3 regions of the Burkholderia ubonensis genome follow, and region 3 is predicted to be linked to each of the others. Evidence: riboswitches for the same ligand, from Rfam matches in the RefSeq annotation. Region 3 holds a riboswitch; each other region holds the start of a gene.
The links. A riboswitch is a leader RNA that binds a small molecule or an ion and turns the genes downstream of it on or off. The one in region 3 is predicted to bind cobalamin.
Positions count from the first base shown of each region.

Region 1: linked by a shared signal. The riboswitch ahead of cobA (uroporphyrinogen-III C-methyltransferase) and the one ahead of WJ35_RS24975 (TonB-dependent receptor domain-containing protein) in region 3 are both predicted to bind cobalamin.
Region 2: linked by a shared signal. The riboswitch ahead of WJ35_RS14745 (iron ABC transporter permease) and the one ahead of WJ35_RS24975 (TonB-dependent receptor domain-containing protein) in region 3 are both predicted to bind cobalamin.

Region 1 is NZ_CP013420.1:809,101-815,613, reverse strand. It holds gene WJ35_RS03730 (M20 aminoacylase family protein) at 1-921, shown strand, start outside; gene WJ35_RS03725 (cobyrinate a,c-diamide synthase) at 964-2,325, opposite strand; gene cobO (cob(I)yrinic acid a,c-diamide adenosyltransferase) at 2,329-2,931, opposite strand; gene WJ35_RS03715 (cobalamin biosynthesis protein) at 2,960-3,337, opposite strand; gene cobA (uroporphyrinogen-III C-methyltransferase) at 3,334-4,107, opposite strand; cobalamin riboswitch at 4,293-4,462, opposite strand; cobalamin riboswitch at 4,649-4,915, shown strand; gene WJ35_RS03705 (HoxN/HupN/NixA family nickel/cobalt transporter) at 5,103-6,161, shown strand; gene cobW (cobalamin biosynthesis protein CobW) at 6,189-6,513, shown strand, end outside.
Region 2 is NZ_CP013420.1:3,226,624-3,233,136, reverse strand. It holds gene cobT (nicotinate-nucleotide--dimethylbenzimidazole phosphoribosyltransferase) at 1-871, opposite strand, end outside; gene WJ35_RS14750 (ABC transporter ATP-binding protein) at 924-1,721, opposite strand; gene WJ35_RS14745 (iron ABC transporter permease) at 1,718-2,740, opposite strand; cobalamin riboswitch at 3,213-3,467, opposite strand; gene WJ35_RS14740 (ATPase) at 3,623-3,973, shown strand; gene WJ35_RS14735 (cell division protein ZapA) at 3,970-4,284, shown strand; RNA gene ssrS (6S RNA) at 4,365-4,546, shown strand; gene WJ35_RS14725 (EVE domain-containing protein) at 4,620-5,081, shown strand; gene WJ35_RS14720 (SIMPL domain-containing protein) at 5,265-6,005, shown strand; gene lgt (prolipoprotein diacylglyceryl transferase) at 6,090-6,513, opposite strand, start outside.
Region 3 is NZ_CP013422.1:1,171,165-1,177,677, forward strand. It holds gene WJ35_RS24955 (isocitrate lyase) at 1-827, opposite strand, end outside; gene WJ35_RS24960 (YbaK/prolyl-tRNA synthetase associated domain-containing protein) at 1,224-1,745, shown strand; gene WJ35_RS24965 (helix-turn-helix transcriptional regulator) at 1,742-2,380, shown strand; gene WJ35_RS24970 (threo-3-hydroxy-L-aspartate ammonia-lyase) at 2,426-3,403, shown strand; cobalamin riboswitch at 3,650-3,843, shown strand; gene WJ35_RS24975 (TonB-dependent receptor domain-containing protein) at 4,053-5,981, shown strand; gene WJ35_RS24980 (LysE family translocator) at 6,062-6,513, opposite strand, start outside.

The DNA of each region.
Region 1 (6,513 bases), on a different replicon from region 3:
ATCCACGAGGCGACCGGCCTGCCGTACCAGAGCACGATTCCCGGCAAGATGCATGCGTGCGGCCACGACGGCCACACCGCGATGCTGCTCGCGGCGGCGAAGCATCTCGCGCGCGAGCGGTGCTTCTCGGGCACGCTGAACCTGATTTTCCAGCCGGCCGAGGAAGGGCTCGGCGGCGCGAAGAAGATGCTCGACGACGGCCTGTTCGAGCAGTTCCCGTGCGATGCGATCTTCGCGATGCACAACATGCCCGGCTTCCCGACCGGCCGGTTCGGCTTCCTGCCGGGGCCGTTCATGGCGTCGTCGGACACCGTGACCGTCGACGTGCAGGGGCGCGGCGGCCACGGCGCGGTGCCGCACCAGGCGATCGATCCGGTCGTCGTGTGCGCGCAGATCGTCGTCGCGCTGCAGACGATCGTGTCGCGCAACGTGTCGCCGCTCGACATGGCGATCGTCACGGTCGGCGCGATCCACGCGGGCGACGCGCCGAACGTGATTCCCGAGCACGCGCAGATGCGCCTGTCGGTGCGCGCGCTGAAGCCGGACGTGCGCGACCTGCTGCAGGCGCGCATCACCGAAGTGATCCACGCGCAGGCCGCGGTGTTCGGCGCGAGCGCGACGATCGACTACCGGCGCCGCTACCCGGTGCTCGTCAACGATGCGCAGATGACCGCGTTCGCGCAGCAGGTCGCGCGCGAGTGGGTCGGCGACGCGAACCTGATCGACGACATGGCGCCGCTGACCGGCAGCGAGGATTTCGCGTTCCTGCTCGAGCAGCGTCCGGGCTGCTACCTGATCATCGGCAACGGCGACGGGGAGGGTGGCTGCATGGTGCACAACCCGGGCTATGACTTCAACGACGCGGTGCTGCCGACGGGGGCGTCGTACTGGGTGAAGCTGACCGAGGCGTTTCTGGTGTGACGGGACGCTGGCGGGGAAGGCGAGGTCTCGCGACGCAGCCCGCTATTCCGGCACGACTTCCGGCGTCTCTCCGCTCGCTCGATCGGCCTGCTCAACCTGATCGAACGCCTCGCCGCGAAACAACGCCGCGGCCGCATCCGGGTTCGACGGCCAGTACATGTGCATGTACGTCGCGACGATCGGGCCGGCCCGATACACGGCCTCGCCGCTGCCGCTCGCGCCGTCGCAGCGTGCCGCCGTCGCCGCCGCCGCGAGCGGCGTGTCGAGCCGCGAATAGTGGAACGTATGCCCGCGCATCGGCCCGGTGCGCGTATCGAGCTGCTGCATGCCCAGCGCAGCGAAGCGCCGCTGCATCGTCGCGCGGCCCGGCAGCAGGCCGAGCATCGGCGTCGTCGCGCCGTCGACGTCCGTCAGCGCATCGCACAGATACACCATCCCCCCGCATTCGGCGACGATCGGCTTGCCGGCCGCCGCATGCGCGCGGATCGCGCCCGCGCTCGTCGCGTTCGCCGCGAGCGCCGCCGCATGCAGCTCCGGATAGCCGCCCGGCAGGAACAGCGCGTCGCAGTCGCCGGGCACCGGCTCGTCGGCGAGCGGCGAGAAGAACCGCAACTGCGCGCCGAGCGCGTCGAGCAGCGCGAGATTCGCCGGATAGATGAACGAGAACGCGGCATCGCGCGCAATCGCGATCCGCTTGCCGGCGAGCGCGCGCGGCAGCGGCCCGGCGGCGTCCGGTTCCGCGAACGCGACCGCAGGCGGCAATTCCGCAAGCGCCGTATTCGCGAGCACGTCGGCCGCGCGATCGAGCCGCGCATCGAGATCGTCGATGTCGTTCGGCTGATGCAGGCCGAGATGGCGCTCCGGCAGCGCGATGCCGGCATCGGCAGGCACGTGCCCGAGCCAGCGCAGGTCGTCGGGCAGCGCCTGCCGCAGCAATTCCGCGTGACGCGCGGAGCCGACCCGGTTCGCCAGCACGCCGTGAAACGGCAGGTCCGCGCGAAATCGCGCAAGGCCGAACGCGATCGCGGCGAAGGTCTGCGCCATCGATTTCGCGGAGATCACCGCGACGACCGGCACGCCGAACGCGACGGCCAGATCCGCGCTGCTCGGCGTGCCGTCGAACAGCCCCATCACGCCTTCGATCAGGATCAGGTCGGCGTCGCGCGCGGCGTCGGCGAGCAGCGCGCGGCAGCCGGCTTCACCGACCATGCCGAGGTCGAGCGCGTGCACGGGTGCGCCGCTCGCGCGTTCGAGCAGCATCGGGTCAAGAAAATCCGGGCCGGTCTTGAACACGCGCACGCGGCGGCCGAGCCGGCGGTGCAGCCTTGCGAGGCCGGTCGTCACCGAGGTCTTGCCCTGGCCGGACGCGGGCGCGCTGACGAACAGCGCGGGGCAGGCGGGCATGGTTCAGAACTCCACGCCGCGCTGCGCCTTCACGCCTTGCTCCTTGTACGGATGCTTGACGAGCCGCATCTCGGTGACGAGGTCGGCCGCGTCGATCAGCGCGTCGGGCGCGTGGCGGCCCGTCACCACGACGTGCAGCGAAGCAGGGCGCGCGGCCAGCGTCGCGAGCACTTCATCGAGCGGCAGGTATTCGTACTTGAGCACGGTGTTCAGCTCGTCGAGGATCACCATCTGGTAATCGCCGCTCTCGATCATCCGGCGCGCCTCGTCCCAGCCCTTGCGGGCGGTCGCGATGTCGGCGTCGCGGTTCTGCGTGTTCCACGTATAGCCGTCGCCCATCGTCACGAAATCGCAGTGCGCGACCGCGCCGAGGAAATCGCGCTCGGACGTGTGCAGCGCGCCCTTGATGAACTGCACGACGCCGAGCCGCATCCCGTGGCCGAGCACGCGCACGGCCATGCCGAACGCGGCGGTGCTCTTGCCCTTGCCGTTGCCGGTGTGGACCATCAGCAGGCCCTTTTCGTTGACGGCGGCGGCCTGCTTCTTCTCGTGGCCGGCGCGGCGGCGCTCGGTCATCCGCTGGTGCGCTTCGGGATCGGTTTTCATCGGGAGTCGTCCTGTCGAAAGAATGGGTTCAAAGCGGGCCGGCGAGCGCGACCGTCACGCCGTCCCGCGCGAGCTTCGGGCCGAGCAGCCGGCCGCGCGGCGCGGCGAGCCGCGCGCACGGCTCGGCGACGCCGGCCACGCCGAAGCGGGCGAGCGCGGCGGGTGACGGCGTGCTCTGCGCCAGTTCGGGGTGGGCGGCGAGCTGCGCCGCGTCGAAGGCGACGAGCGGCCAGCCGCGCCGCGCGCAGAGCGTGCGCAGCGCGCGTGCGCGCGATTTGCCGGCGAGCGTCGCGACCACGGCCGGCTGCGCGTGCGGGTGCCGCGCGAGCGCCGCGCGGACCGCGGCGTCGAGCTGTGCGGCGGTGACGCCCGCGCGAAAGCCGAGACCGAGCGCGACCCGCATCATGCTGGCTCCGGCGGCGCAGGTTCGGCCGGTGCGGCCAGTGCGGCCTGCACCGCGGGATCGGCGGCCAGCGCCGCGACGCGGCCGACCACGACGATCGCAGGCGAGCCGATGCCGGCCGCGCCGATGCGCTCGACGAGGGTCGCCAGCGTCGCCAGCACGTGCCGCTGCTCGGGCCGCGTCGCCGATTCGATCGCCGCGCACGGCGTGTCGTCCGGCAGGCCGCCCGCGCGCAGCGCGGCGGCGATCGCCGCGAGGCGGCGGATGCCCATGTAGATCACGAGCGTCATGCGGGTCGCGGCGAGCGCGCGCCAGTTGGGCTCGTCATCGCCCGCGCCGTGCCCGGTGACGAAGATCACGCCCTGCGCGTCGCCGCGATGCGTGACCGGGATGCCGAGGGCGGCCGGCGCGGCGATGCCGGCGGTGATGCCGTGCACGACCTCGACCGGAAAGCCCGCCGCGCCGAGCGCGATCAGCTCTTCGCCGCCGCGGCCGAACACGAACGGGTCGCCGCCTTTCAGGCGCGCGACGCTGCGGCCCGCGCGCAGGTGCGCGAGCATCGCGGCGACGATCGCGTCCTGCGGCGTCGACGCGTGGCCGCCGCGCTTGCCGACGTGCTCGATGCGCGCATCGGCGCGCGCATGCCGCAGCACCTCGGGGTTCACGAGATCGTCGACGAGCAGCACGTCGGCCGCGCCGATCGCGCGCACGGCCTTGAGCGTCAGCAGGTCGGCGTCGCCGGGGCCCGCGCCGATCAGCCAGGCGCGGCTCATCGGGGGCGGCACGGCACGCACCGCGGCATGGCAGGGGAAACGAAACGGCGAGCGGCACGGGGGCCGGCAGACAGGCAGTGCATGGGCGGATCGGGCGAAGCGCGTGGGCGCGGGCAGACGGCGCTCCGGTCCGTCCCCCGCGGACCGGGCGTTCGGCGAGCGCATCGCTCGCCCCTTGCGTCGGCCGGTATCCGGGCTGGCCGCTTGCCAGGCCGCGGCCTTCCCACCCGAAGCAGGCGGGCAGTGGCATCGTGGGCGGCATGGGCGCGCGCGCTGAAAGCGCGTCGCGCGGGCGGCGTACCGTTGCGGGGACAGCACAGGCCGGGCGGATGTCCGCCTCCTGTTTCCCGTTTAACTGCACCTGCCGGAAGGCGGGCGCGGGCACCGAACGCGGCGCATACGATAGCACAGCGCCCGGCCCGCGCGAACCGGCCATGCCTGCCCCCGCGGCCGCGCGCGGCGGGCCGCCGTGTGCGGTCGCGGCGCCCGGCGGCGGCCCCGCGATGGCCGGTTTTGCCTTGACGCTGCCGGCACCGCCCCCTACACTCGCACGCGTTTCGGTGCTCGCGCGCGCCCGCCGGCGTGCGCAGTTAAACGGGAAGCAGGGAGCCTGGCTGCACCGCAGTCGCGCCAACCTGTGCTGCCCCCGCAACGGTAAGCGAACGCACTGCGCCCGCCGCGATGCAGCGCCGCTTCGCCGCATGCCTCCCGCGCATGCGGACGACCGCCACTGGACGCGTGATGCGTCCGGGAAGGCGAAGCGGCGTGTTCGTCAGCCCGGATACCGGCCGAGACGAGGGGTTCAGCGCCGCGGGGATGCGGCGCATCGTCCACGGCCGCAGCACGCCCGACGCCCGAGCGTTTTCCACTTCCGTCATCGATCGGAGCGTCGCACGCGTGCGCGCGGCCGGGCGCGGCGAGCGGCGGGCCGCGCGGGCAGGGCAGGCGGCAGCCGTGTTGGCATTCATCATGTCGACCGTTCGCCAGGGAGCACCATGCTCGACTCGCTTTTCCGCCTGTTCAACGACAGCCCGTCCGGGCTGCGCGGCAAGATCATCGTCATCTATTCACTGCTGGCCGCCTTCAACGTCGGCGCGTGGATCTGGGCGTTCATCGCGTTCCACGGCCAGCCGGTGCTGCTCGGCACCGCGCTGCTCGCGTACGTGTTCGGCCTGCGCCACGCGGTCGACGCCGACCACATCGCGGCCATCGACAACGTCACCCGCAAGCTGATGCAGGAAGGCCGCAGCCCGCTCGGCGCCGGCCTGTTCTTCTCGCTCGGCCATTCGACGGTCGTGATCGTGATGTCCGTCGTGGTCGCGCTCACAGCCGCGTCGCTCGCGCGCTTCGAGAGCATGAAGGCGTGGGGCGGCGTCGTCAGCACGTGCGTGTCGGCCTTCTTCCTGCTGCTGCTCGCGACCGCGAACCTGCTGATCCTGATCTCCGTGTACCGCACCTTCCGCGCGGCGCGCCGAGGCGAAGCGATCGTCGACGCGGATCTCGACATGCTGCTGAACCAGCGCGGCGTGCTCGCGCGCCTGTTCCGGCCGCTGTTCCGCCTCGTGTCGCGCAGCTGGCACCTGTATCCTGTCGGCTTTCTGTTCGGCTTCGGCTTCGACACCGCGACCGAGATCGCGCTGTTCGGCATCTCCGCGACGCAGGTGCAGGGCGGCCTGTCGTTCTGGTCGGTGATGGCGCTGCCGGCGCTGTTCACCGCGGGCATGACGCTCGTCGACACGACCGACGGCATCCTGATGATGGGCGCGTACCGCTGGGCGTACGTGCGGCCGATCCGCAAGATCTACTACAACATGACGATCACGTTCGTGTCGGTGCTGGTCGCCGCGCTGATCGGCGGCATCGAGGTGCTCGCGCTGCTCGCCGACAAGCTGTCGCTGCAGGGCCCCGTGTGGGCCTTCGCGTCGATGGTGGCGTCGCACTTCGGCATGCTCGGCTACTTCGTGATCGGCCTGTTCATCGCGTGCTGGGTCGTGTCGGCCGCGATCTACCGCCTGAAGCGCTACGACGAGATCGACGTGACGATCTCCGCCTGACTCCCTTTCTTCGATACAGGATCTTTCATGACCATGCGCAAGCTGCCCGTCACCATCGTCACGGGCTTTCTCGGCAGCGGCAAGACGACGCTGATGCGCCACATGCTGCAACACGCACAAGGCCGCCGCATCGCGGTGATCGTCAACGAATTCGGCGAGCTCGGCATCGACGGCGAAATCCTCAAGGGCTGCGGCATCGGCTGCGAGGACGCGCAGGGCGACGCGTCCGGCCAGCTCTACGAGCTCGCGAACGGCTGCCTTTGCTGCACCGTGCAGGAGGAGTTCTATCCGGTGATGGAGGCGCTCGTCGAACGCCGCGCCGACATCGATCACGTGCTGATCGAGACGTCCG
Region 2 (6,513 bases), on a different replicon from region 3:
GCGACGTGTGCGAGAACACGCAGTAGTCGCGCACGGCCGGCGCGAGCCGCTCGGCGACCAGCAGCGCGGACGTCGCGATGAAGCCGTCGACGAGGATCGTCATCCGCTCGCTCGCCGCCGCGAGAAACGCGCCCGTCATCATCGCGATCTCGAAGCCGCCGAACGTCGCGAGCACGTCGAGCGGCGCGATCGCATGCGAATGCCGCACGAGCGCGCGCCCGAGCACCGCGCGCTTGTGCGCGAGCCCCTGGTCGTCGAGGCCGGTGCCGCGCCCGACGCAGGCGTCGATCGGCACGTCGAGCAGGCGGCTCATCAGGCACGCGGCGGACGACGTGTTCGCGATGCCCATCTCGCCGAAGCCGATCACATTGGTGCCGAGCGCCGCATGATGACGCACGCGGGCCGCGCCGGCCGCGAGCGCGGCGACGGCCTCGTCGCGCGTCATCGCGGGCTCTTGCGCGAAGTTGCGTGTGCCGCGCGCGATCGGCAGCGCGATCAGCCGGTCGGACGCGGGCAGCGGTGACGCGACGCCCGCGTCGACGATCTCGAGCGTGCTCTGCGCGACGCCCGCGAACGCGTTGATCGCCGCGCCGCCGGCAAGGAAGTTCGCGACCATCTGCGCGGTCACGGCCTGCGGATACGGACTCACGCCTTCGGCCGCGATCCCGTGGTCGGCGGCGAACACGATCGTCACCGGACGCTGCACGAGCGGACGCTCGGTGCGCTGGATCATGCCGAGCTGCAGCGCCAGCGGCTCGAGCTGGCCGAGGCTGCCGGGCGGCTTGGTCTTGTGGTCGATCACATGTTGCAGGCGCGCGCGCAGCGAAGCGTCGAGCGGCGCGATGTCAGGCAGGAAGTCGATCGGTGTCATCGGGAGTTCACCTCATGGACGCGGCAACCGCCGCGCGTCGAAAGAAAGGCATTCATCGCCGCTCCGGCCACGCGGGCAGCAGCGCGTCGCGGCCGTCCTGGCGGATCAGCACGAGCGGATAGCCGAACGCGTCGCTCGCGCGTTCGGGCGTCAGCACGTCATGCACGGGCCCCGCCCACGCGTGGCCGCGTCCATCGAGCAGCAGCGCGTGCGTCGCGAAGCGCCGCGCGAGATTCAGATCGTGGCACGAAAACAGCACGGTGCGCTGATCGGCTTCGAGCCACGCGGCCAGCGCGGTCAGGCAGTCGATCTGGTGATGCAGGTCGAGATGCGCGAGCGGCTCGTCGAGCAGCAGCAGCGGCGCGCCCTGGCACAGCGTCGCGGCCAGCGCGACGCGCTGCCGCTCGCCGCCGGACAGCGACAGCACGTCGCGCCCGGCGAGCGCTGCCAGGCCGAAGGTCGCCAGCGCATCGCGCGCGGCCGCGCGATCGCCGTCGCGCTCCCAGCCCCAGCCGCCGAGATACGGGAAGCGGCTCAGCAGCACCGTGTCGAACACGGTCGCGCTGAACGCGTCGTGCAGTTGCTGCGGCATCAGCGCGCGCCGCTGCGCGAGCTGCGCGGCCGGCCACGCGGCAAGCGGCCGGCCGTCGGCTTCGACGTGGCCGCCCGATGGCGCAGAAAGGCCCGCGAGCGTCGCGAGCAGCGTCGTCTTGCCGGCGCCGTTCGGCCCCGCGACGCACCAGATCTCGCCGGGCCGGAACGTCTGCGTGAAACCGCCCAGCAGCGTGCGCGCGCCGGCCTCGAGCGTGAGCGCGAGCGCCGTGCAATCCGCGTCGGCAGCGTGCGTCATCGCGGCGGCCTCCTCAGCAACATCCACAGGAACACCGGCACGCCGATCAGCGCGGTCATCACGCCGACCGGCAGTTGCGCGGGCGCGATCACGGTGCGCGCGAGCAGGTCGGCCGCCATCACGCCGCCGCCGCCCGCGAGCATCACGGCGGGCAGCAGCATGCGCTGGTCGTTGCCGAACGCGAGGCGCAGCGCGTGCGGGACGACGAGCCCGACGAAGCCGATCGTGCCGGCGGTCGTCACCGCGGCCGCGGCGGCCAGCGACGCGACGAGATAGATCCGCACGCGCAGCCGCGCGACCGGCACGCCGAGCGCGAGCGCGGTCGCGTCGCCGCGCAGCAGCACGTTCAGTTGCGGCGCGGCCGGCAGCGCGACGCCCGCGGCGAGCGCGAGCGCGGCCCATGCGAACCACGGCGTCGCGACGCCGTTCAGGTCGCCCGTCAGCCAGAAGATGATGCCGCGCAGCCGCGCATCGGGCGCGAGCGACAGCAGCAGCGTGACGAGCGCGCCCCACCCTGCCGCGATCACGACGCCGGTGAGCAGCAGCCGCGGCGATGCGTCGCGCGCGTCGCCGCGCCACAGCTCGCGGCGCGCGAGGCCGAGCACGAGCAGCATCGACACGAGCGCGCCGGCGAACGCCGACGCATCGACGAGCCACCACGCGCCGCCCGCGATCATCGCGACCAGCGCGAAACCGGCCGCGCCGCCCGACACGCCGAGCACGTACGGCTCGGCGAGCGGATTGCGCAGCAGCACCTGCAGCAGCGCGCCCGCGAGCGCGAGCAGCGCGCCGCACGCGAAGCCGGCGAGCGCGCGCGGCACGCGCAGCGTGCGGACGATGTCGCCGAACAGCGCCGTGCCGCCCGACGTGTCGCCGCCGTGCGGCACGAGCGACGCGAGCGCCTGCAGCGGCGAGATCGGCACGCTGCCGATCGTCAGTGACGCGACGAACAGCAGCGCCACCACGCCGGCGAGCGTGGTCCAGATCGCGACGGCACGCGCGGCATTCATGCGCCGCATCCGACGAAGGTCGAGCAGCGGCGCACGCGCGTGGCGCTGCGGTGAGACGAACGCATGACGGAGATTGCGTTGCGCCGAGGCGAACGCCGAACGGACGTCGCGCTGCGACGTGTCGAACCGATGTGCAGGTTGCCGGCCCCCGTACGGCGAGTTGCTGCGCCGCACTTCGGCGACGCCGGCCCGTGACGGTCGAGATCCATCGAACGGCCGGTCCGCGCGCACGGCGTCGCGCGCACGCTCGCGCCTCGCGCGCTTGCCGGTCGTGCGGCATCGCGCTCGCGTGCGAGGCCGCCGCACTCGCCGAACTCGCCGAGCCCGGCGCAGCCGCACTGGCCGCACGCAACGTGACGGCGGCACACGGCACGCGGCGGCATGCGCAGCGTCGTGCGAATGATTGGGGTCAGCATCGAAGAAAGTCCTGTGAACCGCAGCGCGCCCCGCTTCCCCGCAGGCCGCGCGTTACGAAGCCCGCGCACGGGCTCCCCGCCTCGGCCGGTATCCGGGCTGGCGGCGTTCCGGCTCGCCTTCCCGCGCGAGACATGCGCAGTGGCCTGCGCCCGCGTGCGAACCGCACACGCCGAGCGCACCCGAGCCGGCCTGCATCGTCCGATGCGGCCGCTTACCGTTGCGGGGGCAGCGCAGGTTGGCGGCTCCTGGCGGAGCCCGCGCCCTGCTTCCCGTTTAACCGCGCGTCGCACGCGCGAGCACCGAGGCGGCGCCAAGTTTAGGAGCGGGCCGCGAGAGCGTCAAGAAAGCGGGCCGCGCGTTGCGCAACCGGCATATTCGCGGCAAGAAGCGGGGGTGTTACGACTGGAAACGTTACATATGTCGGAATGTGCGTTATTCCGCGCTAAAATGCTGGGTCTTTAGAGGACGCAGCAGATGCTCAACGAACTCGAAACCTTATCTCAAAATATTGGCCGGCTGATTGCGCTGAACCAGCGCTATCACTCGGAACGGCTCGCGCTCGAGGAGCAGGTCGCGCAACTGCGCGCGGAAGCGGACACGGTGCGCAGCGAGCTCACGCAGCTGCGCGAGGAACGCAACGCGCTCGCGGAGGAACGCGACACGCTGTCGGCGAAGATCGACGACGCGCAGGTCAAGCTGAACGCGATTCTCGAGAAGCTGCCGCGCACGAAGAGCGCGGCGGAAGCCGACAACCAGCTCGACCTGCTGGATGCGCAGTCGCGCACCGATAGCGACGACGCAGCCAGCCACGGAGAACATGCATGAGCACCAAGCAGATCGAAGTCTCGATTCTCGGCCAGGCCTACCGGCTCGCCTGTTCGGCCGAGACCGAAGCGGCGCTGCTGGAAGCCGTCGCGCGCGTCGACGCGGAAATGACGAAGATCCGCTCGAACAGCTCGGTGCGCGGCACGGACCGCATCGCCGTGATGGCGGCGCTGTCGCTCGCGTCGGAACTGCTGCGGCTGCAGCAGAGCGTGCGTCACGGTGAAGCATTTCCCGCGGAAGAAATCCGGCGTACAATGCGCCAAATGAATGAACAGCTCGGTGCGGTGCTCGCACAGCACGAGACGCAGTAACCCGGATCGATGCGTCGATTTCCCTTGATCTCCACGGTCAACGGTGGTCAAATTGGACACATAGATTCACAGTTTAGTCAGCTTCCCTGCCTGGTTCGCCAAGGTCATATATTCCTTGAACCAATGCCATGTGCACGGTTGCGGAAATTTGTAGCACGGGCGCGCGCGTCACTCTGTCTGATGTACCCGAAGTGCTGCTAACTGCGACCAATTCTGAACCCCAGGTTCAGGATGCCGGCCTAGCGGCTAAGGCGGGGGCCTATTCAACGGCATCGGGTACCTATCCCGATGCCGTTTCCTTTTGTAGCAGCCTCTTTCTGCGTCGATCACGATCCATGCAATTCTGGCTGATGAAGTCCGAACCGGACGAAGCGAGCATCGACGATCTCGCGAATGCGCCGCAGCGCACGCTGCCGTGGACCGGCGTGCGCAACTATCAGGCGCGCAATTTCATGCGCGACACGATGCAGATCGGCGACGGCGTGCTGTTCTATCACTCGAGCTGCCCCGAGCCCGGCATCGCGGGCCTCGCCGAAGTGTCGTCGACACCCTACCCCGATCCCACGCAGTTCGATCCGAAGAGCCCCTATTACGATCCGAAGTCGACGCAGGAAACGCCGCGCTGGCTGCTCGTCGACGTGCGCTTCGTGAAGAAGGCGGCGCTCGTGCCGCTCGCCGCACTGCGCGAATACGACGAGCTCGCCGACATGCGCGTGCTCGCGAAAGGCAACCGGCTGTCGATCACGCCCGTCACGCGCGCCGAATGGCGCTTCATCACCGAACGGCTGATGAAGTGAACGCAAAGGGCAAACATTAAATTTGGTCAACGCACGACCGCCCGTCCGGAACTCGCGGCGCGGTCGCGCAGCCTAAGCAACCGCTGCCGGCCAGTCGGGCCGGCCGTCGTTTTTTCGTCGCGCGGCCCGCCCGCGTCGCGCACGCGTGATCCGCGTGCGCGCCCTCGCACAAGGAGTCCAACAATGACCAAGAAATCCGCACTCGCGCTGTCGCTCGCTCTCGCCGCCGCCGTTCCCGTCGCGCTGACGCTCGCGTCGCCCGCGGCGCACGCGCAGGCCGTCAACCCGCATTTTCCGGAGCCGTCGGGCGTACTGTCGCTGTCGTCGCAGGCGAGCGCCGAGGTGCCGCAGGACATCATCCACATCACGCTGTTCTACGAGCAGCAGGCGAAGGACCCGGGCAGCCTGACGTCCGCGCTGAACCAGCGCGCCGACGCCGCGCTCGCGCAGGCGAAGAGCGTGTCGGGCGTCACTGCGCGCACGGGCGCGTTCTCCGTCTATCCGAGCACTGACCGCGACGGCAGGATCTCCGCATGGCGCGGCCGCACCGAGGTCGTGCTCGAATCGCGCGATTTCGCCGCGGCGTCGAAGCTCGCGGGCCAGTTGTCGAACCTGATGCAGGTCGCGAACGTCGAGTTCTCGCTGTCGCCGGAAGCGCAGCGCGCGGCCGAGCAGAAGCTCACGACCGAAGCGATCAAGTCGTTCCGCGTGCGCGCGGACGAGGCCGCGAAGGCGTTCGGCTACAACAACTATTCGATTCGCGACGTGAACGTCGGCAGCGGCCGCAACGTGCAGCCGTATCCGCGCATGATGGCGATGGCCGCACCCGCGATGGACAGCGCGAAGATGAGCGCGCCGATCGCGGTCGAAGGCGGCAAGGCGACCGTGTCGGTCACGGTCAACGGCTCGGTGCAGATGAAGTAACGCACGACGCTCGAGCACGCCAGATGCGAAAACGCCGGCCCAGTGGCCGGCGTTTTTCGTTGGTGCGTCAGTTGCGCGATCGCATCACGCAGCCGAGGCCGCCGCACGGCGGCGATATGCCCAGACCATCAGCGCGACGCCCGCGAGGATCATCGGCAGCGACAGCCACTGCCCCATCGACAGGCCGAGCGCAAGCAGCCCGAGGAAGTCGTCCGGTTCGCGCGCGAACTCGACCGTGAAGCGCGCGAGACCGTAGCCGATCAGGAACAGCGCGGACACCGCGCCCATCGGCCGCGGCTTGCGCGAGAAGAAGAACAGCGCGAAGAACAGCACGACGCCTTCGAGCGCGATTTCATAGAGCTGCGAAGGATGGCGCGGCAGCATCTGGTATTGCATGAACACGTCGGCCAGATGCCACTTCGCGACGAGCGCCGGATGCGCGGGCAGCCAGGCCGCATCGTCGCGCATCGCACCCGGGAACAGCATCGCCCACGGCGCATTCGGATCG
Region 3 (6,513 bases):
CCCGGCGCGTTGGTCACGGCGATCTGCTTGGTCAGGCCGGCGCCCAGCGAGTCGGTACGGGCCACGATGATGCCGTCGTCCACGCCCAGCTCCAGGAACGCGTAGCGGATCGCGCGAATCTTGGCCAGGAAGTCCTCGTGCGGCACGGTGACCTTGCCGTCCTGGTGGCCGCACTGCTTCTCGTCGGACACCTGGTTTTCGATCTGGATGCAGCATGCACCCGCTTCGATGAACTGCTTGGCCAGCAGGTACGTGGCTTCCGCGTTGCCGAAACCCGCGTCGATGTCGGCGATGATCGGCACGACGTGGGTGACGTGGTTGTCGATCTTTTCCTGGATGGCGGCCTTCGCGGCAGGGCCAACGGCTGCGTCCAGCTCGCGGAACAGGCCGCCCAGTTCACGGGCGTCGGCCTGGCGCAGGAACGTGTACAGCTCGCGGATCAGCGCGCTGACGGAGGTCTTTTCGTGCATCGACTGGTCCGGCAGCGGGCCGAACTCGGAGCGCAGCGCGGCCACCATCCAGCCGGACAGGTAAAGGTAGCGGCGCTCGGTGCTGTTGAAGTGCTTCTTGATGGAGATCATCTTCTGCTGGCCGATGAAGCCGTGCCAGCAACCCAGCGACTGGGTGTACTTCGACGGGTCGGCATCGTAGGCGGCCATGTCGGCGCGCATGATCTTGGCGGTGTACCTGGCGATGTCCAGACCCGTCTTGAACTTGTTCTGGGCACGCATGCGAGCGGCGTACTCGGGATTGATCGCATCCCACGCGCTGCCGTGGGTCTCTTTCAAGCCAGCAACTGCCTTGATGTCGTCTTGATACTGGGCCATGTCTATCTCCTGGAAACGAAGCGCATTTGAGTAAAGGGTTCAGCGTGCCCGCTTCGTCTGTCGAAGCGAACTGCATGGACTTAATAGTACCGCTGCACGGCGCGCTTTCGGCCAACTCTTATATAAGACATAAGATATAAATTTCTGTTAATTTTCAATGAGATAGGTCCGAGTTTTTGCGATGCAAAACACTTTTTCAAGGCACGGAAAGACAGGCGGCACGAAAGCGCCCACGCCATTTCGCAACATGAAATGGCCTTTCGGTACACGGTGCGCGCGCCTTGCCTGCCGTGCGCCCAACGCCCTTTTCTGTCTGCGGCGCGACAAAACGTCTATACTTGGATGATTCATCTATTTCGACCGCGCTACGCGCGCACTCTTACGGCCTGCCACGACATGACCGAATACCCCGTCTTCAACGGGCTGTGCGAGCTGCTGACCAGCAACGGTGCGCGGTTCCGCGTGCTCGAGCACCCCGCAGAGGGCAAATCCGACGTGATCGCCGCGATTCGCGGCACGCGTCCCGAACAGGGCGCGAAGGCGATGCTCTGCACGTTCAAGGATGGCGGCGATGCGACCGCGCTGGCAGTGATCCCCGGTCATCTGAAGATCGACTTCCGCAAGGTCGCCGACGCGCTCGGCCGTCGCAAGGCGACGCTGGCGCCGCCGGAGCGCGCGGCCGCCGTCACCGGCTGCGTGATGGGCGCCGTGCCGCCGTTCGTGTTTGACGCGAGCGTGACGCTCGTCGTCGATCCGGCGCTGGTCGAACGCAACGACGCGATCGCGTTCAACGCCGGACGCCTCGACCGCTCGATCGTGCTCGACGCGTCCGATTACGTGCGGATCGCCCGACCGCTGCTCGCCGACATCACGCGTCCCGAGACCACCGACGCACCTGCGCTCGAAGCCGCGCGATGAACCGTTCCCGCCCGACGCCGCAGCTGGAACAGGCATCGCTGATCGAACAGGTGCTGCGCATCGCCGAAGGGCTCGGCGCGATGTTCGCGCCGTTCACCGAGGTCGTCGTGCACGACCTGCGCTCGCCGAAGCATGCGATTCTCGCCATCCACAACAACCTGTCCGGGCGCGAGGTTGGTGACCCCGCGACGGAACTCGGCCTCGCCCGCATCGCGGACGACAGCTACCCGCAAGTGCTCGCGAACTATGCGAATCGGTTCAGCGACGGGCGCCAGGCCAAGAGCACGTCGATCGGCATCAAGGATTCGAGCGGCCATTACGTGGCCGCGCTGTGCCTGAACGCGGACGTCACGCTGTTCCGCGGCTTCCAGGGGATGCTGAACCAGTTCTGCAGCGTCGAAGGCGCGCCGGTCGCCGACACGCTCGATCCGGCCGGCGCCGACGCGATCCGGCAGCGCATCGATGCGTTCGCGACGCGTCTCGCGTCCACGCCGCGCGAACTGAAGACCGACCAGCGGCGCGAGCTGATGCAGATGCTGAAGGCAGACGGCTTTCTCGAGGTGCGCCGCGCGATGGAAATCGTCGCGCAACACCTGGGCGTCTCGCGCGCGACCGTGTACAACGATGCAAAATGACGGGCACGCCCGCCCCGATGATCGCCCTATCGACGAGAGCCACCGATGACCAATCCGACCCTTCCCACCTACGACGACGTCGCGGCCGCCGCCGCGCGCCTGCAGGGCCACGCGCACCGCACGCCCGTGATGACGTCGAGCACGCTCGACGACGCGCTCGGCGCGCAAGTGTTCTTCAAGTGCGAGAATTTTCAGCGCATGGGCGCCTTCAAGTTTCGGGGCGCCTTCAACGCGCTGTCGCGCTTCGACGCCACGCAGCGCCGCAACGGCGTCGTCACCTTCTCGTCGGGTAACCACGCGCAGGCGATCGCGCTGTCGGCGCGCATGCTCGGCATCCCGGCAACGATCGTGATGCCGCAGGACGCGCCGGCCGCGAAGATGGCCGCCACGCGCGGCTACGGCGGCAACGTCGTGACCTACGACCGCTATACGGAAGACCGCGAGCAGATCGGCCGCGAGCTGGCGGAGAAGCACGGGCTCACGCTGATTCCGCCTTACGACCACCCGGACGTGCTCGCCGGACAAGGGACTGCCGCGAAGGAGCTGTTCGACGAAGTGGGCGCGCTCGATGCGCTGTTCGTCCCGATGGGCGGCGGCGGGCTGCTCTCCGGCACCGCGCTCGCGACGCGTGCGCTGTCGCCGCAAGCGAAGCTGTACGGCGTCGAGCCCGAAGCCGGCAACGACGGCCAGCAATCGTTCCGCAGCGGCGCGATCGTGCACATCGACACGCCGCGCACGATCGCCGACGGCGCGCAGACGCAGCATCTGGGCAACCTGACGTTCCAGATCCTGCGGCGCGACGTCGACGACATCCTGACAGCGACCGACGCCGAACTGGTCGACAGCATGCGGTTCTTCGCAACCCGGATGAAGCTCATCGTCGAGCCGACCGGCTGCCTGTCGCTCGCGGCCGCACGCAAGATGAAGGACGAACTCGCGGGCAAGCGCGTCGGTATCATCATCAGCGGCGGCAATATCGACCTCGCGAACTTCGCCGCACTGGTTTCCAGTCCCGCCGCATGAAATCGCCGGGGGCGCGCGCCGGCGGCTGCGGCGCGCGCTCCCGGCGCAACACCCCACCGCCTCGTTCGAACGACGAGGACGCGCGCGTTCCAGCCTCATATCGCCCCGCCACGGCCAGCCGCTTTCGTCAGATGTGAAATACGCTCCGTTGCGCCCGCGACACGCCATCCGCGAGCATTCGACGCGCGGTGACGTTTTTTCGCACCCCTGCGCGATTCGACGATTGACGTGCCGGCGTGCTCGCCCTTACGCTTGCGCACCGATGGTTCCCGGAGACGGGATCAAAAGGGAACGCAGCAGAGGCCGAGCCTCCAATCTGCGGCTGCCCCCGCAACTGTAAGCGGCGAATCCGCGCCACCACGCGCCACTGGGAAACCGGGAAGGCCGGCGCGGATGACGACCCGCAAGCCAGGAGACCTGCCATCGACCCGAGGTCCAGCAGCCGCACCGGGCGGGGTGTCCCGATGCGCCGGCACCGCCGTTGGCGGTCGCCCCGTTGCATGGACGGCCCCGACCTCTGAACGCTTCGCATGTTCATTCTTACCGCCCTCGCTTCCGCGCCGGAAGCATCGCGCCGCTGCACCGCCTGCGTGCGCGGCGCCGGCTCGCGCGCACGCCGCATCTGCAACACGACCACGCTCGCCGCATCATGAATCTTCGCCACCTTCTCGCCACGTCCGCCGCATCGGCGCTGCTCTGCCCGCTCGCGCACGCGGCCGGCGACACGGCGCCTGCCGAAGCGTCGCCGCCCGCGGCCGGCACGGAGCTGCCGACCATCGCCGTGACCGACACGCGGCGCCTGCCCGAGTCGTTCGACCAGCGCTATGCGACGACGCAGGTGCTCACGCGCGCCGACCTCGAGCGGCTGTCGCCCAGCGAGCCGAGCATCACGCAGGCGCTCGCGACGCTGCCCGGTGTGACGGTGTCGTCCAACGGCGGCCCCGGCTCGTCCGCGTCGGTCAGCATCCGCGGCTCGTCGGCGAGCCAGGTCGCGGTGTTCATCGACGGCATCCCGATCGGCTCGCCGACCACCGGCATCGCGCCGTGGGCTGACCTGCCGACCGAAGCGTTCGAGCGCGTCGAGGTGATCTCCGGGCCGGCCGCCGCGTCGTTCGGCGCGAACGCGATGGGCGGCGTCGTGCAGCTGTTCACGCGCCGCGCCGCGGGTCAGCCGAACCAGACGAGCGTGTCGTTCGGCGGCGGCTCGAACAAGACCTTCGATACGCAGCTGCGCACGTCCGGCACCGTGCCGTCCACCGGCCCGCTCGCCGCGCTCGGCGGCCTCACCTACTCGCTCGGCCTGCACGACTACAACACCGCCGGCATCGACGCCACGCAGCCAGTGCTGCCGTACCACGAGGCCGGACGCAATCCGTATCACGCGCAGGATCTCGATGCGCGTCTCGGCTATGCACGCGGCAACTGGTCGGTCTCGACGTTCGCGCTGTATCACCGCTCCGACCTGTCCTACGACAACGCAGGCTTCGCGAATCGCCAACTCGACCATCAGCTGACGACCGGCGTCGCGTTCCATCTCGACATCACGCGCGACACGCAGTTCGCGCAGTCGTTCGGTTATGCGAGCGACCGGCAGTTCCTGTATGCGAACGATCCGACCATCCCGACCGACCAGATCGATTCGCAGCGCATCAGCGTGTCGACGTCGCTCACGCATCAGGAGCACGGCTTCCGGCTGTTCGGGCTGCCGCTGTCGGGCGAGACGAAGCTGGCCTACGACTTCACGCGCGAGCAGGCGTTCCTGCCTGCCGACCTGCCGGACGGCATACCGACGCGCAACGACTCGGCGTTTTCGCTGCATCAGTCGGCGACGCTCGGCAGCGTGACGATGTTCGTCGCGGGCCGGCACGAGATCATCATGGGCAAGGCGGTGAACACGGGTAACGTCGCGCTGTCGTGGGCGATCACGCCGGTGTATGCGGCGCGCGTCTCGTACGGCAATGCGTTCCGCCTGCCGTCGTTCAACGACCTGTACTACCCCGGTTACGGCAATCCGAACCTGAACCCCGAACGCAGCGATTCGGTCGAGGCGGCGCTCGATGCGAATACGGCATACGGCACGTTCAGCGCTGCGATTTACGACACGCGCGTCAACAACCTGATCGCGTACAACCCGGCGACGTTCTCGCCGATGAACATCGGCCGCGCGCATATCCGCGGCATCGACCTGTCGTACAAGGGGACGATCGGCCGGTCGACGCCGGTCAGCATCGCGGTGGGCATCCTGAATCCGCAGGACGTGACCAACGAAAGCTGGCTGAGCCGCCGGCCGCGCCAGACCTTCAGCGCGAGCGTCGACCACACGTGGGACGAATTGCGCCTGCATGCGTTGAGTACCGGCGCCACGCTTAGCTACGGCGGCACGACGTTCGACGACCCGGCCAACACGACCTATCTGCCGTCGTACCTGAGCGTGAACCTGCGCGCGTCGTACAAGGTCAACGCGCATCTGACGGTGTCGGCCACGTTGTCGAACCTGTTCGACCGCCAGTACATGACCGCCTACGGCTACAACACGTTGGGCCGCACTGCGTTCGGCAAGATCAGCTATACGTTCTGATCGCGCCGGGTACGGCACTGGCCCGCGCGGGCGGTGCCGCATCGAGTCCTCGTGCATACGCGGTCGCGCCGCGATGCGCGTCACGCCCCTGCGACGCCACGCACGCCTGCGATCAGCTGGATCGCGCCAAATCCCGCGATCACGACCGCGGACACGCGCGCGAGTGCGTACATGAGCGCCGGCGGCATCCTGGTGCGCAGCGCGGCGCTCGTGCCGCTCAGGCACAGCCACCACGCCGCCGAACCGACGAACACGCCGCCCACCATCATCGCGACCGTCGCGCGCATTCCGCTGTCGTGCGCGCCGGCCAGCGGGCCGAGCGCCGCGAAGATTCCGACGAACGACAGGATCGTCATCGGGTTGGACAGCGTCAGGCCGAAGGTCGTGACGAAATCGCGCAGCGCGGTCGTGCGCGGCAGTTCGGCGCGCGCGGCCGGCGCAGGCGCTCCCTGCCGCGCGATGGTCCAGGCCAGCCACATGAGAAACGCGCCGCCGCCGATCTTCAGCACGACGGTCAGCATCGGAAACGCGG